DNA from 2 places in the Paenibacillus sp. P32E genome. Region 1 is predicted to be linked to the other one. Evidence: riboswitches for the same ligand, from Rfam matches in the RefSeq annotation. Region 1 holds a riboswitch; the other holds the start of a gene.
What was found. A riboswitch is a leader RNA that binds a small molecule or an ion and turns the genes downstream of it on or off. The one in region 1 is predicted to bind thiamine pyrophosphate.
Positions count from the first base shown of each region.

Region 2: it holds a riboswitch for thiamine pyrophosphate, as region 1 does, so the genes downstream of both, thiC (phosphomethylpyrimidine synthase ThiC) here and A3848_RS05905 (thiamine phosphate synthase) in region 1, are expected to answer to the same signal.

Region 1 is NZ_LVYY01000004.1:200,518-207,977, reverse strand. It holds gene thiH (2-iminoacetate synthase ThiH) at 1-489, opposite strand, end outside; gene A3848_RS05915 (thiazole synthase) at 520-1,284, opposite strand; gene thiS (sulfur carrier protein ThiS) at 1,425-1,628, opposite strand; gene A3848_RS05905 (thiamine phosphate synthase) at 1,694-2,296, opposite strand; TPP riboswitch at 2,421-2,522, opposite strand; gene A3848_RS05900 (SDR family oxidoreductase) at 2,691-3,560, opposite strand; gene A3848_RS05895 (NUDIX hydrolase) at 3,797-4,222, shown strand; gene A3848_RS05890 (hypothetical protein) at 4,305-4,730, opposite strand; gene mdh (malate dehydrogenase) at 4,853-5,794, opposite strand; gene icd (NADP-dependent isocitrate dehydrogenase) at 5,885-7,180, opposite strand; gene citZ (citrate synthase) at 7,328-7,460, opposite strand, start outside.
Region 2 is NZ_LVYY01000077.1:22,589-30,048, forward strand. It holds gene A3848_RS30135 (tetratricopeptide repeat protein) at 1-1,042, shown strand, start outside; gene trxB (thioredoxin-disulfide reductase) at 1,062-2,015, shown strand; TPP riboswitch at 2,090-2,196, shown strand; gene thiC (phosphomethylpyrimidine synthase ThiC) at 2,312-4,006, shown strand; gene A3848_RS30150 (DUF1858 domain-containing protein) at 4,269-4,496, shown strand; gene A3848_RS30155 (DUF438 domain-containing protein) at 4,539-5,810, shown strand; gene A3848_RS30160 (ROK family glucokinase) at 6,068-7,018, shown strand; gene rapZ (RNase adapter RapZ) at 7,065-7,460, shown strand, end outside.

The DNA.
Region 1 (7,460 bases):
AGTAGACAGCGGGTTCACCTCTATACTGACAGAAGAGAAGTATTCATGCAGAATTTCTACGCATTCCTTCACATAAGCGGCCGGACTATCCCTGCGCGATTCCCCGGTCAGAATCAGAAGTTGGCGCAGGCCCGTGGAGGAGATCGCTATAGCCTCTTGTCTGATCTCCTCCGGAGTCAATCTTTTTCTAGGAAAATCATAAATCGAGCTGAAGCTGCAATACGTACAGTGATTCACACAGAAATCAGCCAGATACATCGGTGTGAACAGCTGCATCACATGCCCAAAATGCGAACGGGTCAACCGTTGCGCACGCTGAGCCATCTCCTCCAGACAAGATTCCGCAGCCGGAGACAGCAGGGCCTGCAGGTCTTTTTCATCCAGACGATCCTTGAGAAGTGCCCGCTTCACATCCTCCACCCGGTACTCCTGCCACAAACTCCCGTAAGGCAGTTGCTCCAGACGAGTCAGTGGTTCAAAAAAACTCATGTTACTCCCCCATTTCCGTTAGCCAGTGAGTCACTTCAGAAATCCGGTCAATGGCGAAGACGCAACAGCCGTCTCTTCCACTGGACCGAGTCCTGCCAAATAGGCCTTGCGGCCTGCAGCTACCGCCTCACGGAAGGCCGCAGCCATCAGCAGCGGATCACGGGCGGTAGCGATTGCCGTATTGAGCAGCACAGCGGATGCGCCAAGTTCCATCGCTTCTGCCGCTTCGGACGGGCGGCCGATGCCGGCGTCGACGATCACCGGTAGATCCACCTCAGAGATGAGAATGCGCAGCAGCTCTGTGGTACGCAAGCCGCGGTTCGAGCCGATGGGGGAGCCAAGCGGCATGATGGCGGCGGCCCCCGCTGCTTGCATCCGCAGCGCGGCTGAGAGGTCCGGGCTCATATAGGGCAGCACTACGAAGCCTTCGGCGGCCAGTATTTCTGTGGCCCGGATAGTCTCCAGGTTGTCTGGAAGCAGATATTTCTGATCATTGATTACCTCAATCTTGACCCAATTGCCAAGGCCTGCGGCTCTGGCCAGTCTGGCGATCCGCACAGCCTCCTCAGCCGTGCGCGCACCCGAAGTATTTGGAAGCAGAGTCATATGGGAAGGAATATGGCTGATAATATTGTCCTGGCTCTCCGGATCTACACGGCGCAGAGCTACCGTGATTACCTGTGAGCCTGAAGCTGAAACCACCTCGGGAATCAGTGTATTGCGGCTGTATTTGCCGGTACCGATGAACAGCCGGCTCGATAACGTAATGCCGCCAATCACCAATGGATCTAACATGAACTCGCCTCCTGGGATGAAATTCGACAAGGGAAACGGCTTCACCGTCATTTTTAAGACGGTATCCGTTTCAGTAAAAAAATAGAAGGATAATTTTTAGCGTGAAAAAAATTCAAATATTTTATGATAGCCTCATGGCTTCAGCCCCCGCCTACAAAATGCACCAGCTCCAGCCTGTCGCCTTCACATAATATCTCCGACCCGTAATGCTCCTTGCTGACAATCTCACCATTTCGTTCCACGATCACAAGCCGAAAGCTCCATTCGGGCCGGCTTAACAGATCGGCAACGGTCCGGCATTCTTCCGCAACCACTCCTGGCTTGCCATTAATGATCAGATTCATGCGCTCTCACCTCCTTGGCGTGGTACCATTCACCGATTTACTGGAGTCACAATACACCACAGGTCCTACGCCTCCTGAACCGCCAACCGGTAAGCACGGGCAGCAGATACGGGGTCATCCGCTCCGCAAATGCCGGACATGACCGCAATCCCGGCAGCACCGTGACGGATCACTTGACCTGCATTTCCAGGCTCCACCCCGCCGATAGCAATCAGTGGAATACGGGTGCTGCGCACCGCTTCCTCCAGGAGCGCCAAACCGCGCCCCCGCTGTCCGGGCTTGCAGCCGGTAGGGAAAATATGGCCGAACAGGCAGAAGTCCGCCCCCTGCCTGCCTGCTTCCGCTGCTTCTGCCGCGGAGTGCACCGACCTGCCCAGCCGGAGACCTGGAGCGGCTGCACGGGCTGCTGCAGGCGGCAGGCTGTGCCAGGCTAGCTGGACAGCGCCTGCACCGGCGGCCAGCGCAACATCCAGCCGGTCATTGATGACCAGTCTGGATGCGGGGATTCCTGCACGCAGCAGTTGCTCTGCCATGCTGAGCAGCTCCAGGGCAGACCGGTTTTTTTCCCGCAGATGAATAAAGTCCACGAGCGGATGCACAGCAGCCGCCAGGCTGACGAAACGCCCAAGCTCAAGCTTCCCGTCCGATATTAAATGAATTTCCGCCACTTCTTCACCTCCTGCTCCACACTATTGCAGCAAAACGCGCAACACAAAAAAACCGCCCCCGCGATAGGAGGCAGTCATAAATTTGTACAGGAATACGGGTGTAAGAAATACAACCCCGCTGCAGTTCATTCATTCTCCGCTTTCCTACGCTGGTTTTAACCAGATCAGGTTCAAAGGGTCCGAACGTCACGTTCGTCTCAGCCTTGCGGCACCCCTAGGGACAATTGCAGTATTCAATTGCTGACGTGGTTCATATTAACATATTAATCCTCGGAAAAGCTATCCCTTTTACCCAAAGCTTCATCTTATATGGTACATAAAAAAGAGCAGACCGCATGGGCCTGCTCTTGAACTGTTATATTTTCCAGAAACCTACTTGACCGTACAGCAACTTCTAGCCGTTGACAATTTCCCCGCCGTTGACATGCATTACCTGGCCGCTAACATAGGATGAATCATCCGAGGCCAGATAGACGTAGGCTGGTGCCAGCTCTTCCGGTTGTCCCGGACGCTGCATGGGCTGTGTGCCGCCGAACTCGCTGACCTTTTTGGCATCAAATGTGGATGGAATCAGCGGTGTCCAGATCGGACCCGGAGCTACAGCATTCACGCGGATGCCCTTTTCCGCCAGATTCATCGACAGCGAGCGGGTGAAGCTGAGAATCGCGCCTTTGGTGGACGAATAGTCCAGCAGCTGCGGACTGCCGCGGTAGGCGGTGATCGATGTCGTGTTGATGATCGTGGAGCCTTTTTTCAGATGCGGCATAGCTGCCTTGGTCAAATAGAACATGGAGAAAATATTCGTACGGAACGTCCGCTCCAGCTGCTCGGAGGTAATATCCTCGATCTTGTCCTGCGGATGCTGCTCGGCCGCATTGTTAATCAGGATGTCCAGCTTACCGAGCCCCTCTACCGCCCGGTTGATCAGATCCTGGCAGAACGCTTCTACGCCGATGTCACCGGCGATCAGAATACACTTCCGTCCCTCCTGCTCTACTTGGCGTTTGGTCTCTTCGGCATCAGAATGCTCATTCAGATAGGAAATGACCACATCCGCACCTTCTTTGGCAAAATGAACGGCAACCGCCCGTCCAATACCGCTGTCGCCTCCCGTAATGAGCGCCGCCTTACCCAGCAGTTTGCCTGCCGCTTTGTAGCTGGACGTTTCAAATTCAGGGCGCGGATTCATCTCGCTCTCGATACCGGGCTGACGGTCCTGCACCTGGGGAGGCAAGGTTTTGGTAGTCTGCTTATTTTCTGGCATGATCCATTCTCCTTTCGCTGTGTACCTTTTGTTGAAGTAACCACATCGTATTAGGATGGCTTCTGCATCATCAATTATACAATCGCTTTACGTTAAGTTACTTACCACACTTCCCGGCTGTCCAAACAAAAATACAGTCGTTTTTGACTTAAAGGGCCGATATAATTTAGTGAAGTATAGATCCGAGATAGGATCCGGAGCGATTAACCCATAGGATAAGGAGGCGCATAAGTTATATGACCAGAAATACACGGAGCATCATCGTTGCGGTCAAAGGAGTCATTCTGCATCAAGGCAGAATCCTGCTCGTACAGCGGGCAGCTGCAGATGCGATAGGAGCAGGCAGCTGGGAATGCCCCGGCGGAAAAATGGAATTCGGAGAAGGCCTGGAGGCTGCACTCGAGCGGGAGATTAAGGAGGAAACCGGACTTACGGTCACGGTGGAAAGGCTATTGTATGCCGTGTCCTTTCTGACCGATCCGGGCAGGCAACTCGTCATCATTACCTACTGGTGCCGGACCGATGAGAATACAGTGGTGCTCTCCGAAGAGCATGCAGACTATAAATGGTGTACCCGTCACGAGCTTCAGACCCTGCTCCCACCCGGAATACAAGCGGAATTTGAGAAAAGCAATGTGTTTTTGTCAGAGGACCTGCTATAAGGTAATCAGGCTGGAATGCAGTAAAAGCCCGCCCCCTCGAATCAGGGGCAGGCTTGACGGTTTGGTGAATAATCATCCTTACCTAGATAATGTGTCTATACACCATGAAGAATACCATTACGATCAGCACAACCATCAGCAGCAGGCTCATGGTACGAAGCTTCGCGGTTTGGTCTGACACATCACGGTTCTCACGCATGCCGGCTGTGGCCAGACGCAGCGGCTTGCCCATAATACCGCCCAGAGCAAACATTGCCAGCAGGAGTACAACCACGACAACCATCCAGGCTACGGTGTAATCCCCCTTAGAGATCATGTATCCGCCAGTCAGCAGCTGAATGACCAGACCATACTGGGCAAACCGGTTCAATCCGCCAATGGCGCTAAGCGTCCCTTCTTTGGCTGCTGCAGACAGCTTACCGGTGCCGCTCAGAATAAACGGAAGCACCAGATAAAAGCCGACCGCCAATGTCCCGATCATATGTAAGAAAAAGAAAATCCGATCCATTGTTTAACCTCCTCACTTTTCGCTGTGATATAAGTTACATTCTTATTATACCCAACCCCGCCGTCCATGAAAAGAAAGCCCTCATTTCCATTCAAGAAATGAGGGCTTGTGACCGCTGGGAATCATACCTTAACCACTGAAGTAACCGCACGTACAGAATCTGCTGATTTATCCAGAGCCGCCTTTTCTTCCGCGGTCAGCTCCAGCTCGTAGATCTTCTCAATACCTTCCGCACCAAGCAGCGCCGGGATACCCATGAACAGTCCGTCATAACCATATTCCCCTTCCAGCAGGGCAATGACGGGAATAATCCGCTTCTTATCCTTCAGGATCGCTTCAGTCATTTGCACCAGAGATGCTGCAGGAGCGTAGTAGGCACTGCCATTACCCAGGAGGCTGACAATTTCGCCTCCACCGGCACGGGTACGCTCTACAATATCAGCAATCCGCTGGGCAGGAATCAGCTTATCAATCGGAATGCCGCCGGCACTGGAGTAACGGATCAGCGGAACCATATCATCCCCATGGCCACCCATCACAAAGCCGCGTACATCCTCTACCGAAACATTAAGCTCTTGAGCAATAAAGGTGCAGTACCGCGCGGTGTCCAGCACACCGGATTGACCGATTACACGATTTTTAGGAAAGCCTAGGGTATTATAAGCAACGTAAGTCATGGCATCCACCGGATTACTCAGGATAATTACTATGGATTCCGGAGCTACTCGCTTCACATTCTCACAGACTGATTTTACGATGCCCGCGTTCGTATTCACAAGGTCATCGCGGCTCATCCCCGGTTTGCGGGCAACTCCCGCCGTAATGATGACGATATCTGAATCGGCAGCATCGCCGTAGCTGGAAGTTCCTGTGATCTGGGCGTCATACTTCTGCACCGGACCGGCTTCCTGCATGTCCAGCGCCTTCCCCTTGGTCTGGTTCTCAAGCTGGGGAATATCCAGAAGCACCACATTGCCAAGCTCCCTCTGGGCAAGCATCAGCGCCGTGGTGGCACCGGTAAAACCGGCGCCCACAACTGTAATTTTATGACGTTTGATAGCCACGAGTGATCCTCCTAAGCGTTTGTTAGGAATACCGTATTGAATTCCTTCGTACAAACTCACTTCGTAAGCATATGCAATTGATTTCAGGGACTACAGGTGATTAATGATCTCGTCAGCAAATGCCGAGCATTTCAGTTCTGTTGCGCCTTCCATCTGACGGGCGAAATCATAGGTTACGGTCTTATTGTTAATGGCCGTGCTCATGCCATTGTAGATCAGATCAGCCGCTTCCTGCCAGCCCAGGTGCTCCAGCAGCATGACGCCGGACAGAATCACTGAACCCGGATTTACCACGTCCTTATCCGCATACTTAGGTGCAGTACCATGGGTAGCTTCAAAAATAGCGTGACCCGTAATATAGTTGATGTTCGCGCCGGGAGCGATGCCGATGCCGCCGATTTGCGCAGCCAGTGCGTCGGATAGGTAATCGCCGTTCAGGTTGAGCGTTGCAATCACATCGAAATCGGTTGGACGGGTCAATACCTGCTGCAGGGCAATATCCGCAATGGCATCCTTGATGATGATTTTGCCCGCTGCTTCTGCTTCCTTCTGAGCAGCATTAGCGGCAGCCTCACCGCTCTGCTCCTTGATGGCATCATATTGATTCCAGGTGAAGACATGATCGCCGAATTCCTGCTCGGCTACCTCATACCCCCAGTTCTTAAATGCGCCTTCGGTAAACTTCATAATATTGCCTTTGTGTACCAGTGTCACACTCTTGCGGCCATGCTTGATTGCATATTCAACAGCGGAGCGCACCAGACGCTTCGAGCCTTCCATGGATACCGGTTTAATGCCGATTCCGGATGTTTCCGGGAAGCGGATTTTGTTCACACCCATCTCGTTTTGCAGGAATTCTATAACCTTCTTCACTTCAGCGGAACCTTCCTGATACTCGATTCCGGCATAAATATCCTCTGTATTCTCACGGAAAATCACCATGTCCACTAGCTCAGGATGCTTCACAGGTGAAGGCACTCCATCGAAATAACGCACTGGACGCAGGCATACATACAGATCCAATTCCTGTCTCAGTGCTACATTCAGGGAACGGATGCCTCCACCGATTGGAGTAGTCAGAGGTCCTTTGATCGCTACAATGTACTCGCGAATTGCTTCGAGCGTATCATTCGGCAGCCATTCACCATATGTATTGAAGGCCTTCTCGCCGGCAAATACTTCGTACCAGGCAATCTGTTTCTTACCGCCGTATGCTTTGGCTACTGCGGCATCCAGTACCCGTTTGGAGGCTTTCCAAATGTCGCGGCCTGTACCGTCACCCTCAATGAACGGGATGATCGGATGATCCGGAACGAGCAGCTTGCCATCTTCGATTGTAATTTGTTCGCCTTCTGTCGGCAGATCGTATTTTTCCAGTTTCAACATTAGTGGGTATTCCTCCTAAAAATTTTGTTTTGTGAGCCTAGACTTCCTTGAATGATTTTTGTTCAAAAGTCTTTCCGGAAGCATAGGCTTTGAGTTTGGTTTATAGTTCATTCTACTAAAGGGGTGCAGCGGCCCGCAAGGGCTGCTTTATCTCTCGTCCACCGGAACGTATTTTTGTTCGGACATTCCTGTGTATTCCGCACGCGGGCGAATGATGCGGTTGTCCTCATACTGCTCCAGAATATGCGCAGTCCAACCCGAAACACGGCTGATCGCAAAA
Region 2 (7,460 bases), on a different contig from region 1:
TTTCCTGCAATATGCTGGCGATCAGGACCAGCTTGCGGGATTGGTGCGTATGCTTGAGGCGACAGTGCCTTTTCATCAGGAGCATGTATTCAAAATGGCGACAACGATGGGCATATTGGGCAAGCACCAAACTGCATATGGACATTTCCGCCGTCTGCTGAAGGATGAAGAGGTCGGCGGTGATGCCGGCTTGTACCATTATTGCGCGGCGGCGGCCAGCAATAGCGGGCTTCATACTGAGGCTATACGCTGCTGGCAGATGGCTTCCAGGCTGGACCCGGAATCAGCAGTGCCGAAATTTTTTCTGTCCCAGATGCAGCAGGCACAATCAGAGGGCAGGCCGCTGCCTCCGGTAAGCTATAATTATCAGCTGCCTTTTCAAGAGCAGCTGAAGCAGTGGAAGAACAATACGGACAGCTTCACGGAAGAAGTACAGAATAATCCGCTGCTGCGCGCTTCGTTCTTCTGGGCGCTGCGCTACGGTGATGCTAGTACGAAGCTCCAGGTGACAGAAGCGCTGCGCTGGATTGAGGACGATGAAATATCCGATGTTCTGAAGGGAGTTTCGGAACAGGAACCGCTGCAGGAGGCTGCGCTTCTCAGTCTGCAGCGGCTGATCGGCGGTAGTCCGGAGGAAAGTGTAGTCCAGAGGGCGGCTCAGGAACCGGTTGTGTCAAGCCATAAAGGGCCGCCAGAGTGGAAGGAAGACTGGCAGCGAGTTATAGATCATATGGCTGCTGTGATGGACCGGAGATTGGATGCCGCCCAGAAGAGAGATGCCGAGCTCCTCTGGAAGCAGTTCATAGCCCGCCTCTATCCGGATGTACCCTTGTTCCGGCATGCAGAGGGCTGGTGTGCGGCTCTGGAATATCTAACCGCCAAGCTTCATGGTCATCCGGTTACTTACCGCGAGGCTGCACAGCATTACGGCGTTTCCGTCTCCATGGTAAGCCGGTACGCACGGCGTATTCATCAAGCATGCGGGTTAACGCAGGACGGGGCGGCAGCAGACATTTTGCCGCCATTTACGGAAAATATCTGACCCTAAGGAGGACTTGCTAATGTACAAAACAATTGTAATCGGAACAGGTCCGGCAGGATTAACTGCTGCGATTTACCTGGCACGTGCCAATCTCAGCCCCCTTGTTATTGAAGGACTGCAGCCAGGAGGACAATTGACTACGACGACAGAGGTAGAGAACTTTCCTGGTTTTCCTGAAGGTATTCTAGGTCCGGATCTGATGGATAACATGCGCAAGCAGGCAGAACGCTTTGGGGCTCAATTTAAGAATGGCTGGGTGGATTCTGTGGATTTCTCGCAGCGCCCTTTCAAAGTAACCGTGGATGGTCTGGGTGTACTGGAAGCAGAGTCGGTGATTATATCGACCGGTGCTTCGGCGAGGTACCTGGGCATACCGGGAGAGCAGGAGAATGTCGGACGCGGGGTAAGTACCTGTGCAACCTGCGACGGTTTCTTTTTCCGTGGTAAAAAGATTGTCGTGGTCGGCGGCGGCGACTCCGCGATGGAGGAAGCCAGCTTCCTCACGCGATTCGCTTCCAGTGTAACTCTGGTCCACCGCCGTCCGGAACTTCGCGCTTCGAAGATTATGCAGGACCGGGCGCGGGAGAACAGCAAAGTAGCTTGGGCCCTGAACCGCACACCGCTTGAAGTGACCATCGGGGATACCGGGGTGAAGGGACTTACCGTCCGTAACAATGATACGGGTCTTGAGGAGCTCGTGGAAGCAGATGGCGTATTTGTCGCTATCGGCCACACACCGAATACCGCGTTCCTGGGCGGTCAGATAACTACGGATGCCAACGGCTACATCGTTGTGAATCCGGGGACAACCGAAACCAACATTCCCGGCGTGTTCGCTTGTGGGGATGTTCAGGATACCCGTTACCGGCAGGCGATTTCGGCTGCAGGAACCGGCTGCATGGCTGCTATGGATGCTGAGAAATATCTGGAAGGCGCTATGGTACATGACTGGAGCGAAGCGCTGGATAAGTAACCACAATGCTGGTTAAACAAATTTTTTGATTGACAATAAATACCTGCTAAAGTAGATTGTATTTAATTAGATAAGATACCCACTAGGGGAGCCTGAATAGGCTGAGACGGGGAAATTGAATTCCCGGACCCTTGAACCTGATCTGGATCATACCAGCGTAGGAAAGTGGAGCCGGACCTTTTTTGAGCACAGCCTTATTGGGCTGTTCATGAATAAAGCCGCTCCAGGTGGAGCGGCTTTTTGCTGCGTGCTGATCTTATCTGAATGGCTCACAGAGCGATGAGGAGGAGATAAAAATGTCAGATTCATCAAAAAAGGAACAAATCGATCTGTCGGGATTTCCCGCAAGCCGTAAGGTGTATGTAGAAGGCTCGCGTCCCGATATTCAGGTTCCGATGCGTGAAATCCGTCTTAGCCGGACCGAAGGTGTTGCGGGGGAAGAGGACAATGCACCGCTTCGTGTCTATGATACCAGTGGTATTTACACTGATGCCGCTGAAGATACCAATGTTCGGAAAGGGTTGCCTCCGCACCGCTTAAGCTGGATTGCGGAGCGCGGGGATTCAGTGGAGTACGCCGGGAGAACCGCTCAGCCCAGAGACTCCCGATTAGCTGCAGACCGGACGTCGGCAGAAGGGTTCGCCGGCTTGCGGCGGAATCCTTTAAGAGCACGTGAGAGCTGCAATGTTACCCAACTGCATTATGCGCGGCAGGGGATGATTACGCCGGAAATGGAGTATATCGCGATTCGCGAGAATACCCGGCCTGAATTTGTAAGGGATGAGGTCGCTGCCGGACGGGCCATTATCCCGGCTAATATCAACCATCCTGAGAGTGAGCCGATGATCATCGGCCGTAACTTCCTGGTTAAGATCAACGCGAACATTGGGAATTCCTCCGTGACTTCTTCCATTGAAGAGGAAGTGGAGAAGATGAGATGGGCGACCCGCTGGGGTGCCGATACGATTATGGATCTTTCCACTGGTACAAAAATTCATGCCACCCGCGAATGGATTATCCGCAACTCACCAGTACCGATCGGCACAGTGCCGGTCTATCAGGCGCTGGAGAAGGTAAAAGGAATAGCCGAGGATCTGACCTGGGAGCTATATCGCGACACGCTGATTGAACAGGCGGAGCAAGGCGTGGATTACTTTACCATTCATGCCGGGGTGCTGAAGCAGTATATCCCGCTTACTGCCGGAAGAATGACCGGAATTGTGTCCCGAGGCGGCTCCATCATGGCGGCCTGGTGCCTTGCACATCAGCAAGAGAACTTTTTATATACACATTTTGAAGAAATCTGTGAGATTATGAAGACTTATGATGTGGCCTTTTCCTTGGGAGACGGACTGCGCCCGGGCTCCATCGCCGATGCCAATGATGAGGCTCAGTTCGCTGAGCTGGAGACACTTGGGGAGCTGACAGCCATGGCCTGGAAACACGATGTTCAGGTGATGGTCGAAGGTCCGGGGCATGTGCCGATGCACAAGATCAAGGAAAATATGGACAAGCAGCTCGAGCTCTGCCAGGAAGCCCCTTTCTACACCCTGGGTCCGTTAACCACGGATATTGCCCCGGGTTATGACCATATTACTTCGGCGATTGGGGCGGCGATGATCGGCTGGTTCGGGACAGCGATGCTGTGCTATGTTACGCCCAAGGAGCATCTGGGTCTGCCTAATAAGAATGACGTGCGCGAAGGAGTTATCACCTACAAAATCGCTGCTCATGCTGCAGATCTGGCCAAAGGCCACCCGGGTGCCCAGGATCGGGACAATGCATTGTCCAAGGCTCGGTTCGAGTTCCGCTGGCGTGACCAGTTCCATCTGTCGCTCGACCCTGAGCGGGCGCTGGAGTACCATGATGAGACGCTTCCAGCCGAGGGTGCCAAAACAGCGCATTTCTGCTCCATGTGCGGTCCCAAATTCTGCAGCATGCGCATTTCGCACGATATCCGCAATTCGTCCAGACTGAGCCAAATGCTATAACCGGAACGGACTTTATAAAAGGCTGTTTCTTCTGCTGTAACAGGCGGAGGAAACAGCCTTTTTTTATATCCATAAGTTGGCATACAGGCATGATGGTAACAAAAACGGGGCCAATTCATTTCTGCTTTGCAATGAATAGTTGCAGGTATATAAGTTTCTAATTTAGTGACTGCAATCACTCTTTGGCCCCGTACCCTATGCTAAGCTGTTGTTGAGAAAGGTTATCAATTGACATGAAGCTAAGCTGCAGGAGGAGAGTGCAATGAGCAAACGCCTTAACATGGATGAATCCATATTCGAGCTGGTCAGTCGTTATCCGGAGGCCATAGACATTATGGTTGAGCTGGGTTTCCGCGATATTACGAAGCCTGGCATGCTGCAGACGGCGGGTCGGTTCATGACCTTGTCTAAAGGAATCACAATGAAGAAAATGGATCGCGAAACCGTCCGACTGGCCTTTCAGAGCCATGGCTTCGAGATTATTGAATAGATCACTGAGATTAACAAGTGGAATAGAGAAGGAGAGAGAACGATGAGCGAACTGATTAACAACCGTGAAATGGATATTCCTGAGCAGACACGCCGCCAAGCCATGCTTAAGGAGATTATTAAGGAACTGCATGCCGGAAAAAGTGTAGAGGAAGTCAAAGCGCGTTTTGCAGAAGCGGTAGGTGATGTTACGGTAGCCGAAATTTCCGCGATGGAGCATTCCCTGATGACAGAGGAGGGGATTCCTGTAACGGAGGTACAGCGCCTATGCTCTGTGCATACGGCCATTTTTAAAGGCTCAATCCAGGAAATTCACCGTTCTAACAAGCCAGAGGAGCAGCCGGGACATCCTGTCCACACCTTTAAGCTGGAGAACCGTGAGATTGAACGGCTTGTGAACTTCCGCTTGCAGCTGCATGCCGATAAATTCCAGCGGAACGACAGCGAAGAGATGATTTTCAAGCTGTTGGAGGATCTGAGCCTACTGCTGGATCTCGACAAGCACTATAGCCGCAAAGAAAATCTGTTGTTCCCTTACCTTGAGAAATACGGCATTTATGGACCAACCAAGGTAATGTGGGGAGTGGATGATGGTATTCGCGGTATGATTAAACAGGCAAAAGCGGCGCTCAGTGCGTACAACGGGGAAGCTGCGGAGCTTGGAGCTCTTCTGACGAACATTATCCAGGAAGTAAATGAAATGATCTTTAAGGAAGAAAATATTCTGCTGCCGATGGCGCTCGATAAGCTGACTGAAGATGAATGGGTCAAAATCGCCCGCGAAAGCGACGAAATTGGCTTCTGTCTGACTGCGCCGGAGCAGGAATGGATTCCTGAGCGTGCCGCAGAACCGGAGGGAGCAGCCGTGCAAGCGGAAGAAGGAGAGGGAGAAGGAGGATTATCGCCGCAAGGCTTTATCCGCTTCGAGACAGGCCTGCTGTCGCTGCATCAGCTGGAAACAGTGCTGAATCATTTGCCTGTCGACCTGACATTTATTGATGAAAATGATGTAGTCCGCTACTTCTCGCATGGGAAAGAGCGGATCTTCGCCCGCACTAAGGCCGTCATTGGACGCACGGTGCAGAACTGCCACCCGCCGCAAAGCGTGCATGTCGTTGAGAAGCTGCTGGAGGATTTCAAGGCGGGCCGCAAAGACGCTGAGGATTTCTGGATTGCCATAAAGGATAAATTTATCTACATCCGTTATTTCGCAGTACGTGACGAAGCAGGCCGCTACATGGGTACCCTCGAATTCACCCAGAACATCGCACCGATCCGCGCACTGGAGGGACAGAAACGGATTTTGTCGGAGTAGCCGTCTAGAGTCAAACGCCTCACCGGCCATCCCCTTAAGTGAAGTTGATCCATCCGCCCCTTGCCGCATAGGTAAGAGGCTTTTTTTATAAAGATAAGAATTTACAGGGTACTCTAAAAACCGTATCTTTAGTCTTAAAAAAATACCAGCCCCTTATGTGGCCGGGTGTGCCGCCTTTCCTTGACCGCAGGGGTACCTTCTATTATAGTGGGTACGTAGGATTAACTATTTTAGCATAGAAAAAGGTGGCTTGTTACATGTCTGAAAGTATCTACGTTGGCGTGGATTTAGGTGGAACCACGATTAAGGTTGGAATCTGCAATGCCGAGGGGAACCTGCTGCACACTTTTGAGGGGCCTACGGGAACTGCGGATGGCGTCGATGCCGTCATCGATAATATCGAAAAGTATGTGCGTCAGATTGTGGAGGACTCCCCGTACTCTTGGGATCAGCTTGCCGGTGTAGGAGCGGGCCTGGCCGGGTTTACGAATATTCGTGAAGGAATTATCATCCTTGCGCCTAACATAGGTTTTAGAGATGTGCCGATCCGCTCCATTCTTGAGGGTCGCTTGAACAAGCCAGTCAAAATAGACAATGATGCTAACGTCGCTGCACTGGGTGAGGCCTGGAGCGGAGCGGGACGTGGTGTGGAGAATTGCGTCTGCTACACGCTGGGCACAGGTGTCGGCGGCGGTATCATTATTAATGGTAAGGTGTATCAGGGTTTTGCCGGACTAGCGGGCGAGCTTGGTCATATTTCTGTAGTGCCTGATCTGGAAGCTATCCAATGCGGCTGCGGCAACATGGGTTGTTTGGAGACCGTTTCCTCTGCTACGGGTATTATTCGCATGGCCAATGATGCTGTTAGCCGCGGCGACCGCACTTCCCTGTCCATGGTGGAGAAAATTGCCGCAAAAGAGGTATTTGATGCAGCCAAGGCCGGAGATGAAGTTGCTCTGCGAATTGTGAACCGTGCTGCGTTCTATCTGGGTAAATCCATGGCTGCTGTCGCAGCGGTGCTTAATCCGGAGGTATTCATCGTTGGCGGCGGTGTCTCCAAAGCCGGAGATATTCTGTTTGAAGAGGTTCGCCGCGTGTTCGCGAAGCTGGCCCCGGCCCCACTACAGACCGGAGTGACCATCGTGCCTGCCGAGCTTGGAAATGATGCGGGTATTATTGGCGCTGCAGGTCTTTTGCTGCGTTCTTAAGCAGATGGAATTATTCATATACTATGTATAGGGAGGGGGCGCTTTGATGACCGAAATGGAACAATCACCGCCCGGTGGTGCCACCCTGATCATTATTACGGGCATGTCAGGTGCAGGCAAGACGATTGCCGTGCAGAGCCTGGAAGATCTCGGATTTTTCTGTGTGGATAATTTGCCGCCGGTGCTGATTCCCAAATTCGCAGAGCTGATTGAGCAATCCAAAGGGAAAATTGCCAAAGTAGCGCTTGTTATCGATTTGCGCGGAAGAGAATTCTTCACAGCTCTGTCGGAGTCACTGTCCTATATCAAAGATGAGTCAACGATCGGTTTTGAAATTCTCTTCCTGGATGCAACAGATTCCGTACTGGTACAGCGCTACAAGGAGAGCCGGCGGCATCATCCGCTGGCGCCCCAAGGCATGCCGCTGGATGGCATCCGCCTG